2 regions of the Brevibacillus brevis NBRC 100599 genome follow, and region 1 is predicted to be linked to the other one. Evidence: riboswitches for the same ligand, from Rfam matches in the RefSeq annotation. Region 1 holds a riboswitch; the other holds the start of a gene.
The links. Region 1 has a riboswitch for cobalamin ahead of metE (5-methyltetrahydropteroyltriglutamate--homocysteine S-methyltransferase). Riboswitches for the same ligand answer to the same signal wherever they lie in the genome.
Positions count from the first base shown of each region.

Region 2: another riboswitch for cobalamin. It lies ahead of BBR47_RS19715 (ABC transporter substrate-binding protein); the one in region 1 lies ahead of metE (5-methyltetrahydropteroyltriglutamate--homocysteine S-methyltransferase).

Region 1 is NC_012491.1:3,313,204-3,318,842, forward strand. It holds gene BBR47_RS15810 (DUF418 domain-containing protein) at 1-411, opposite strand, end outside; gene BBR47_RS15815 (acyl-CoA thioesterase) at 761-1,237, opposite strand; gene metE (5-methyltetrahydropteroyltriglutamate--homocysteine S-methyltransferase) at 1,261-3,552, opposite strand; cobalamin riboswitch at 3,697-3,896, opposite strand; gene nrdF (class 1b ribonucleoside-diphosphate reductase subunit beta) at 3,983-4,933, opposite strand; gene nrdE (class 1b ribonucleoside-diphosphate reductase subunit alpha) at 4,989-5,639, opposite strand, start outside.
Region 2 is NC_012491.1:4,114,874-4,120,512, reverse strand. It holds gene BBR47_RS19735 (manganese-dependent inorganic pyrophosphatase) at 1-317, shown strand, start outside; gene BBR47_RS31340 (hypothetical protein) at 368-538, opposite strand; gene BBR47_RS19730 (MerR family transcriptional regulator) at 675-1,433, shown strand; gene BBR47_RS19725 (pyridoxamine 5'-phosphate oxidase family protein) at 1,481-2,065, opposite strand; gene BBR47_RS19720 (MBL fold metallo-hydrolase) at 2,222-3,166, shown strand; cobalamin riboswitch at 3,318-3,467, shown strand; gene BBR47_RS19715 (ABC transporter substrate-binding protein) at 3,623-4,618, shown strand; gene BBR47_RS19710 (FecCD family ABC transporter permease) at 4,620-5,639, shown strand, end outside.

The DNA of each region.
Region 1 (5,639 bases):
AATTATCGTTACCACTAAGTTCGTCCATCGATTTGTTTTAAAAAACAGAGCTATAAATAGGCCAAGTACAGCGTACTGCATCAGCACATCGTGAATACCTGACGGTGCATAAAATGTATGGATCAGTCCTAGTACAAATAAGAAGCAGATTCTGCGGAAAAACAGAAGGTAACGGTTCTTTATTTGTTGTTGGGATCGATTCATAAAAAAGTAGCTTCCAAGCCCAAATAAGAAAAATAGAATTGGATAAAATTTACTGTTAAAAATATAATACAGTCCAGCATGTAATTCATTATAATTCGACACATTATTCATCACCTGAAAACTATTCACAAGAAGTACCCCAATCAAGGCAAATCCTCGTAAGTAATCCATAATGTCTATTCTTGTATATGAATTTATTTTATTCATGTAGAATCTCCTCGTTGAAAATATTCATTTAGATTAAACACCTTACCTACCTTTATCTTTTCAACTCCCCAAGTCGGTTTCATGACTTAAACATACACGTTATCTTTAGACAAATGAATGACTGCTGTCTTACAATACAGAATACAATCTTACTAAATCGTAAAATTACCAGAGCACCTCATTTAAAGAAGTTAGCCATAGACGAAAAGGTAAATCGTACGGAAGCGAGAATGAATCCAGTGGCAGAAAACGACTTTCTAAATAGTCATAAAAAAAATACCTCCGGTGACCTGTTGCAACCAAGCTCACCAGAGGCATCTATTCGTTATAGGGGGGATAGTGTCCCCCCTTACATCTCTACCTTCCGCTTCCTTCTCAATACATGACGTTCCTTCGCTTTTTCATACTGAATGCGCTCTTCCTCAGTATCAGGAATGACACCAGGCACGATCGTCGGCTTTCCTTGATCGTCGAGGGCAATCATCGTCAGATACGCGCGTGCTGTCATGCGCTTTTCCCCGGTCAACAAGTTCTCCGCTTCCACTCTCACGAATACTTCCATCGATGTCTTATGGGTCCAGGTGACATATGCCTCGAGGTTGATCGCTTCCCCTGTCTTGATTGGCGCGAGAAAATCGAAGGAATCACTGGACGCAGTGACAACTGGCTTACGGCAATGTCGCATAGCTGCGATGCAGGCGATTTTATCTACATAGGCCATGACTTTCCCACCGAAAATGGTATGGTGGTGATTGGTATCCGGCGGAAAGACGAGATCAGTCAAAAAGGTTCTCGATTGTTGGATCGGTCGTGCTTCTGTCATCATTTGTGTGGCTCCTCTCATCGCGTTCACCTTCCCGACTGAGCTGTCAAACGATTCCGAATCGCTTTCGTTGCCGCAACCATGTTTCGTAATGACTGAACGGTTTCTTCTCTTCCTCTCGTCTTCAGCCCGCAATCCGGGTTTATCCAAAATTGGTCCGGTGGAAGTAGCTGTACGCCTCGTGCTACCATATCTTCCATTTCTGAAACAGCTGGAACTCGGGGGCTATGGATATCATATACGCCGAGCCCGATGCCTTTATCATACGTACCTGTTTCGAACACAGACACGAGCTCTCCGTGGCTGCGTGAGGTTTCAATCGAGATCACATCGGCATCGAGTTCGCTGATGACGTCCATGAAATCATGGAATTCGCAATAGCACATATGTGTATGAATCTGGGTGCTCGGCGCAACAGTGGAAGTCGCTAGACGAAACGCTCTGACAGCCCACTCGAGATAAGCTGCTTGCTCTTCTTTTTTGAGCGGAAGTCCTTCGCGCAGCGCTGGTTCATCAACTTGAATCATGAGAATCCCCGCTTCTTCCAAGGCTTCTACCTCTTTTCGCAATGCCAACGCGATTTGTTCGCACACTTCTTGTCTGGAGACATCGTCTCGAGCAAACGACCAATTCAGAATAGTTGCTGGGCCCGTTAACATACCCTTCATTGGTTTGGCGGTCAATGATTTTGCAAACACACTTTCTTTGACCGTCATTGGTGCCACAAACTCCACATCTCCGTAAATAACAGGTGGCTTCACGCAGCGCGAGCCATATGACTGCACCCAGCCGTTTTTCGTGAACAAAAAGCCATCGAGTTTTTCGCCAAAATACTCAACCATATCTGTTCGTTCGAACTCACCATGGACGAGGACATCCAGACCGAGCTCTTCCTGTATTTTGACCCATTCCTTGATTTGCGCCTGAATGAAAGCGTCGTATTGCTCCACTGTCCAGTTCCCTTTTTTAAACTGCTGTCGAGCTTGACGAACCTCCGCCGTCTGCGGGAAACTACCGATTGTGGTCGTTGGCAACAGTGGCAACTTCCACGTATTTTGTTGAATCTCTCGACGTTCGAGATAAGGAATACTTCTTTCAAGTTTGACAGCAGTGATTTGACGTAAAGCATTCTTCACATCTTGACGATTCCTTGCTGGAGATAATGCGAGCTTCAGCAAGTCCGCTTCATTTTGAGCGATCTCTTTTGAAATGACGTACTTCCCATATCGGAATCCTTGGACTAAAAGCTGTACTTCCCCTAGTTTTTCGTCGGAAAACGCCAATGCAGACACGACTTCCTCTGGCAAATCGCTCTCTGCTTCAACTGTTACAGGAACGTGCAACAAACTGCTAGACGGCTGCAGCCACAGCTTTTCGAGTGGAACGATCTCGGAAATTTCATTGACCAGCTCCCATTTCTCCTCAATGGACGCACGCCATATGTTTCGACCGTCGATGATTCCCGCTGCGAGAATCTTGTCTGCTGGAAACCCGTGTGTTTTCAGATGAGTCAAATTGCGCTTCGCTCCGTGTACAAAATCAAGACCGATTCCTTTTACTGGTAAGGAAACTAGCTCCTTGTACCAATCCACCGCTTCAAAATAGGTTTGCAGCATGCATTGTAGATGCGGTAGTGCTTGACCGATTTGCGTATAGATACGCTTGATGATGGCGCGTTCTTGCTCAGAGACATCCCGTACAAATGCAGGCTCATCGATTTGCACCCATTCCACGCCGTGCAGCTCTAACTCCCGGAGAACGTCTATGTAGAGCGGAACGAGTTGATCCACGATGATCTCAAATTCGTTTTTCTCATATCCTTTGGACAATTTGACAAACGTATACGGGCCTACAATAACAGGCTTTCCGATGATGCCATACTTTTCTTTGGCCTCCAAATAGGCCTGGAGAGGCTTGTTCTCGGTTATGGCTGGTTGTCGTTCACCGAACTCCGGGACGATGTAATGGTAGTTCGTGTTAAACCATTTCGTCATTTCGCTGGCGACAGCTTCCTTCGAACCGCGAGCCATGGCGAAGTATGTGGCTAATGAAACCGGGCCTCCCTCATATTCATAACGCTTGGGGACCATTCCAAACATCACAGCCATATCCAGCATGTGATCGTAGTACGTAAAGTCACCCACAGGGATCAGCTCGACCCCTTTTTCCTGCTGACGTAACAGGTTTTGGTGACGGATTTGCTCCATTTGCTGTACCAGGCTTGCCTCATCGATGCTGCCTGCCCAAAATGCTTCCAATGCCTTTTTCCACTCGCGGTTCTTCCCGATCCGTGGATATCCCAAATTGCTGCTTTTCATGAGCTTCCTCTCCATTCTTCATTCGATCTTGACTTGAATCCGCCCAATAAAAAAGGCATCTCCAACGATCAAAAAGAACGTTAGAAATGCCAAATAAGCACTGAGATCACAGCATCCTAACACCTCCCTATCTCCCGTAGGTTAAACAGTGTCGTCGAAACAGGCAGGTCTCCTGACTTTGGGATCATCATCTGCACATACCTTCCCAATCCGTTTGGATCAGTGGCTAATAAATGTGCCGACTCCCCTCATACAGTGGCGGGACCGTGTCGGATTCTCACCGACTTCCCTTTTCATCCTTGGTCGATCTTGATAACCAAAGAACCTGTTCCCACTCCTATGAAATTATCATGGTTCTGTGAAGCGCCCCAGAAAACGAGCAGGGCAGCACACTGTTCATACAGTAACACAGAATCCATTTTTTGTCATACTAAAATCTAAAATCATCGTCCGTCAACGGCTCTACGTTTAGTGTACGGACATAACCATTTCCTTTTTTCGAGAAGAAGTCATGCTGCTTCGTCTGCGTGCGAATGCCGTTCAGCACGATCGGGTTTACTTCTTCCTCCGGGAATAGCGGGTCCAGACCCAGATTCATCAATGCCTTGTTCGCGTTGTAGCGCACGTAGGCATGAACCTCGTCAGCCAAGCCGATTTCGGTATACAACGAAGTCGTATAGGCCTCTTCATTTTCTTGCAGCTCATGCAAAAGGGCATACAGCTCCTCTATTGCTGCGGTCTGCTCGACCACACTCAGACCTTGGTAGACTTCTTGCGCGAGAACGCCGACATAGAGTCCGTGGATACTCTCGTCACGAACAATCAGGTCGATAATTTCCCCGCTGCTTGTCATCTTTCCTTGCCCCGCCAAATAGAGCGGATAGAAGAAGCCGCTGTAAAACAGATAGCTTTCCAGGAAGACGGACGCTACCATCGCCATGTACAAGTCTTTCGGTTTCTCAATTTCTTGATAGCGTTTGGAGATGAGGGCCGCTTTCTTTTGCAGATGTGGATTGTTTTCTACCCACGAAAAAATACCGTCAATCTCCTCTGTCGATGCCAGCGTTGTAAAAATACTGCTGTACGATTTCGCATGGATTTGCTCCATCATACCCATGAAGGCGAGAACCGCTTTTCTTTGCAGTCCATCGACATGCTCCATGATCTTCGGCATCCCTACTCCACCCTGAACCGTATCCAGCAAGGTGAGACCGCCCAATACTTTTTTATACGTATCCCGTTCAGTCGCACTGAGCTCCATCCAGGCCATCTTGTCATCTGACAACGGAATCTCATCATCCGTCCAGAACTGCATGATGTTTTGATTCCAAAACGTCATCGTAAAATCGTCGTCCGGCCTGTTCCAATTGACTGCTTTCATATGGCGTTCCTCTTCTCTTTTTGCTTGATGCTTTTCCTTATATGAATCGCGTTCACTAAACAGCGCAGCTAATGCACTCTTCTACAGTCAAATGCTTCGTCCGCGTATAGTAGAGCGACTTCAGACCTTTTTTCGCTGCGTAAATGTAATAGCGAGCCAGTTCTCTGGTTGAAATGTTGCTGTTCACGTGCAGCACAGTCGAAATTCCTTGGTCGATGTGCTCTTGAATTTCGGCAATCAGATCAATCACTTTGAATTGATCGATTACATACGCCGATTTGTAGTAAAAATAGTTTTCCTGCGACAAGTACGGCATCGGGTAATACGTCGTAGAGTTGGCATACGTTCTCGTTTCGATATGCTCAACAATTGGCATCACGCTAGAAGTCGCATTCTGAATGTAGGAAATGCTCTGTGTCGGTGCAATCGCCAAACGGTACGCATGATAAACGCCATGCTTTTGCACCTTTTGCTGTAGCTCCGCCCAATCTGCTGGCGTCGGAATGTGCATTCCTTCAAAGAGAAGCTTTGCTTTTTCCGTCCGCGGGCTGTAATCGTTCGTCACGTACTTGTTAAAATAAGTGCCTTTTGCATATTCCGATTGTTCAAAGCCCAAGAAGGTCATGCCTGTTTCCCTTGCAATTTCCATACTTTTTTCCAAGGAGTAGAAGTTCATCATCATGAAGAACGTACGGGCGAAATCTTT
Region 2 (5,639 bases), 800 kb from region 1:
AGTTCCAAATGGGCAATGCGAAAGTAGAAATCGCACAAGTAAATGCAGTAGATGTCAATGATGTACTTGCACGCCAAGGCGAACTGGAAGCAGCTATGAATGCAAGCATCGCTGAAAAAGCTTTGGACCTGTTCGTGTTTGTTGTAACGGATATCTTGAACAACGATTCTGTTGCGATCGCTCTTGGTAGCGCAACACAAGCGGTAGAAAAAGCGTACCAAGTAACATTGGTGGACAACAAAGCTGTTTTGAAGGGCGTTGTCTCCCGTAAGAAGCAAATCGTACCGGTATTGACTGATACATTCCAAGCTCTGTAAAAAAGAAAGGTGGCTGCCATGCACATGATGCGGGCAGCCATTTTTTATTTTTACATTCCCTGGCTAGGGTTGTTGTGCATTTGGAACAAGTTTTGCTGGGCATAAGCATCGTCACTGTAATGCGTGATGGCATGTTTATCTCTGGCTTTGAGGCTAAGCAGCCCTGTTAATCCCCATCCGGCACCGACTACGGCTACAATGAAACCGATGATATAGAGCATCGAAGTCCCCCTTTGTATGGCGTTATCTATATTTTAACAAATTATGGATAGAGAGTAACGCCAATTTTATGCTGAAAATGTGTTTGACATTGACGGTCCGTAAATGTGTACGATCAATTTGTCAGGAGGAATGAACATGGAATATACGGTGCAAAAGCTAGGACTCCTGGCGGGTGTCAGCACCCGGACGCTCCGATACTACGATGAAATTGACCTTCTCAAGCCGGCGAGAATCAATTCGTCAGGGTATCGCATTTACGGACAGCTAGAGGTTGATCGATTGCAGCACATCCTTTTTTACCGCGAGCTGGGTGTGAGCTTGGAGGAGATCAAGGAGATCCTGGATTCACCAACCTTTGATGCTGACCGAGCACTGTGGGAGCACCGCGAGAAGCTCCTGGAAAGGCGAGCGCAATTGGATGCGTTAATCGCCAATGTCGATTTGACATTAGCACAAAGAGAGGGGACCAAAACGATGAGTGACAAACAAAAATTTGAAGGCTTCAAGCAAAAGATGATTGATGAGAATGAAGAGAAGTACGGGGCAGAAATTCGAGCGAAATACGGAAATGACCAAATCGAAAAATCGAATCAGATGGTCAAAGGCATGACAGAAGAACAGTATGCCGCGCTGGAGAAATTGAACGCAGACCTGCACGATACATTGGCGCAGGCTTTTTCGACAGGTGATCCTGCTCATGAATTGGCGCAAAAAGCAGCAGATCTTCACCGTCAATGGCTCAGTTTTTACTGGGACAGCTACAGCAAAGAAGCGCACGCAGGTGTTGCCCAGATGTACGTCGATGACCCGCGCTTTACTGCTTACTATGACAAGGAACAGCCAGGTGTAGCCGAGTTTCTCCGCGATGCAGTGGTCATTTATACCAGCAAGTAAAGAGTTTTCAAACAAAGAAGCTGCGAGCAAGGCAGCTTCTTTGCGTTTTACGCTTCGTTATCCCCACCTACTGCGGGAAAAAGCTTTTGTCCCAGTGGTGTTGGCAAGCCATCCATGCTTACTACGTTGTTTTCCTTTTGATAAGCAAGCAGTTCCTGCTCGTCTTTAGCCAAAGTCCATTTCTGAAGGGTGTCCCGTTCTTTTGAGTAGGAATAGAAGGGGATAGCCCAGCCGCAAGAAGTCTTTACTTCCTGTACGTTTACGGTAATGATTTGACGAGCACCGGGCAGAAGCGGGAAGTCTTTTACGAGCTCATCCCACCGAGGCGAATCTGGGAGAATAACCGTTCCTTTGCCGAATAAGCGCATGATGAGAGGAGGGCCTTCAAATGCACAAAACATGAGAGTAATCCGGCCATTTTCCTGTAGATGTGCACTGGTTTCGTTTCCGCTTCCGGTCAGGTCTAAATAGGCCACCTCGGTAGGCGATATGATGCGAAAGGAATCGTACCCTTTCGGTGAAAGATTCACATGACCATCTGTATCCATAGGAGCAGAGGCAACAAAGAACATTCGTTGCTTCTTGATAAACTTCTCATGCTCAGGTCGTAACTCAGAAAAAAGCTGACCCATTTCGCACCCCTCCAGGTAATGAAATTGTTTTTGCTACCCTCATAATACGATGAAAATATGAAGAATTTGTGTTGTTTTTCCCAGTGCGTGCTAAATAGGTGATAAAGTGTAAATATTCTCGCAACAAAATGACCTTTGAAAAGGAGGAGCATTTACATGCAATCATCACAGCCAATTTACTTAGGGGAGCGCATCCATCTAATAGACGGTTTCGATATGGGCTGGGCGGAACGCACGGGGACTTATGTCATCGCTGAAGAAGAACTGACTTTGGTTGAAACAGGGCCAAGCCCCTCCGTCCCATACATCAAGACCGGCCTCGCCAAGCTCGGTTTTACCCCGGAGCAAGTAAAATACATCATCGTGACGCACATTCATTTGGATCATGCGGGAGGAGTGGGACTTTTTCTAAAGGATTGCCCAAACGCAAAGATCGTCGTCCATCCAAAGGGTGCACGTCACCTCGTTAATCCAAGCCGACTGATCGCAGGGGCGAGAGCGGTGTATCATGATGATTTTGATCGATTGTTTGATCCGATTGAGGCTGTTCCCGAAGAGCGGATTTTGATTCGTGGAGACGGGGATACACTAAAGATCGGAGCGAATTGCGTGTTGGAGTTTCTGGATTCGCCAGGGCATGCCAATCATCACTTCAGCATCTACGATCCCGTTAGCCGTGGCATGTTCACAGGTGATACGGCAGGTGTACTTTATCCGCAGCTTAAAAAGGATGGTATACACCTCGTACTGCCATCTACTTCTCCGAATCAGTTTGACCCGGATGCCATGTTAGCGTCTCTACGTCGATTTGAAGCGCGCAAGCTGAATCGCATTTACTTTGGTCATTTTGGGATGTCTGAACAGGTAGACGATGTGTACCGCCAAATACGTGAGTGGCTCCCTGTGTTTGTGGCGGAAGGAGAATCAACACTTGCTGTTGGACAAACATATGCTGATCTGTCTCGTAAGTTATTGGAACGAGTCTCGGAGCATCTACAGTCACAAGGCATCAATGATGACCACGAAGTTTTCGGAGTACTCAAGCTCGATTTACAGGTGTGCGCCATGGGCATTCTGGATTATTTGCACAAACGTGGTTAAAAGCTTTGCCAAAAGCATTCCATTTGCCTGAACCTTTTGTTCAGGTGTTTTCATTTTTAGCAGGCAAGAAAGTATTGGCTTACGTGTTTGTCATTCTTTTTTCATCCAAGGAATGCTATGATGTAGGATGAGTCATGGACTGTGACAATTTCAAACGTAACAGCAAATAGGTGCCTCGTCTTTTCTCAAAAAGATCGGGTGAAAAGGGAAGTCGGTGAAAATCCGACGCGGTCCCGCCACTGTAAATCGGCTCGTTCCTCAGCCGTAAGCCAGGAGACCTGCCTGTTTGTTTTTGTGCCTGTTGCCTTCGCGGAAAGGATCGGCCTATTTCAGGAAGCAGACCATCCTGTCTGTTTGCCCTGAGGTGCCGACCCTTTGATTTCCGAATGGAAGCAAGGGTCGCTTTTTTTATTGGAAGGTACAGTCAATCAGACACGCAGAAAGGAAGTTCTACATATGAAACGTTCATTGCGATTCATGATCCCACTACTAGTTGCGGCGAGCCTCGCAGGTTGTGCGGGTAACGATAACAGCCAGCAAGCACCTGGTGGACAAACCAGTGCACCGCAGACAGCACCGCAAGAGAATACAGCCGAGCAGCCTGCAAAACAAACTACGTATCCGTTGACAGTCAAGGATGCGACAGGAAAAGAAGTAACCTTTGCAAAAGCTCCTGAGCGAATCGTCTCCACATCACCTGCCGAGACAGAGATTTTGTTCGCATTAGGCTTGGAAAATCGGATCGTAGCTGTCTCAGACTACGATGATTATCCAGAAGCGGCGAAGACAAAACCGAAAATTGGCGGCGTCGTCAAACCGAATGAAGAAGCGATTCTCGCTCAAACGCCAGATATGGTCGTCGGTGGGATTTCGATGGAGAAGCCAGTGGCTGACAAGCTCAAATCTCTCGGGATGCCCGTCTACATTACCCATCCGACAAAGATGGATGACATCCTAAACAATGTGTTGGTGATGGGAGTTATCACTAACAAACAAGAACAAGCCGAAAAAGTTGTCGCGCAAATGAAGAAGGATATCGCGTACGTTCAAGAAGCAGTGAAAAATGTAAAACCAGAAGAGAAGAAAAAGGTATACCTTGAGTTTTCCCCAGGCTGGACAGTCGGAAAAGGTGAATTCATGGATGAACTCATCACACTGGCTGGAGCGACAAATATTGCCTCTGACACACAGGGCTGGAATCCGATCAGTGAAGAAAAGATTTTGCAAAACGATCCAGACGTCATTTTGTATGCGAGCGGAATTACCGATGAAAAGACTGGCGTCAAGCTGGAGGATATGATCGCCAAGCGTAATGGCTGGGATAAAATGAAGGCGATTCGTGAAAAACAAATCTTTGGCATGGACCAAAATATTTTGTCCCGTCCTGGTCCGCGTATTACACAAGGCTTGATTGAAGTAGCGAAGGCGATTTACCCTGACTTGGTGAAATAAAATGAAGAAACGATTGTTCATATGGGGAGGAGCCAGCTGTCTCGTCCTTCTGGCTTCAATAATCATCAGTATCTCGATGGGGGCGGCACACCTTCCCATTTCGCAAGTATGGCTCATCCTGCTCCACCAAATCTCGGGCTTGTCTGAGTGGATCACCGTAGCGTGGCCGGAGTCATCTGAGCAAATTGTCATGAAGGTTCGTTTTCCACGCGTTGTATTGGCTGTTTTGATTGGCGCCTGCTTATCTCTTGCGGGAGCGGGCTTTCAGGGAGTTTTGCGCAATCCGCTCGCAGATCCGTTTACGATGGGCGTGGCATCTGGTTCTGCTGTCGGAGCAGCCTTTTTGATCCTGTTTGGCTTGCAAATCAGCTTTTTGGGTGCATGGAGCACGCCTGTTGTCGCTTTTCTTACAGGACTGCTCAGTTTATGGATCGTACTCGGACTCGCGAACACCCAAGGAAAGCTGCAAACGGAGACCCTGATTTTGTCTGGTGTTGTGGTGCAGGCTTTTCTCGGCTCACTCGTTTCCTTTATGGTGTCGCTATCGGATCAGACGGTGAATGAGATCGTGTTCTGGCTGATGGGCAGCCTGTCATTTCGGGGCTGGGCCTTTACGTATGTCTTGATTCCGTACTTGGTCATAGGCGGAATGGTGCTGGTAAGCTATGCGCGTTCCTTGAACCTATTTGCGTTAGGCGAGCGGCAGGCTGCGCATCTCGGCGTCCATGTAGATCGAACGAAGCTGGTGGTTCTGGTCGTCTCGACACTCCTGACGGCAGCGGCGGTTTCTATCGCGGGAATTATCGGGTTCGTTGGCCTGGTGGTACCGCACCTCGTCCGTATGCTGGTTGGTCCTGACCATCGAATTTTACTGCCGATGGCCGCGATCTGTGGTGGTATTTATGTGCTGTGGGCCGACACTCTCGCCAGAATGCTGCTGAGTCCAACGGAAATCCCGCTCGGTGTTGTGACAGCTTTTCTGGGAGCACCGTTTTTCGCGTATTTATTGAAGCAAAATAAA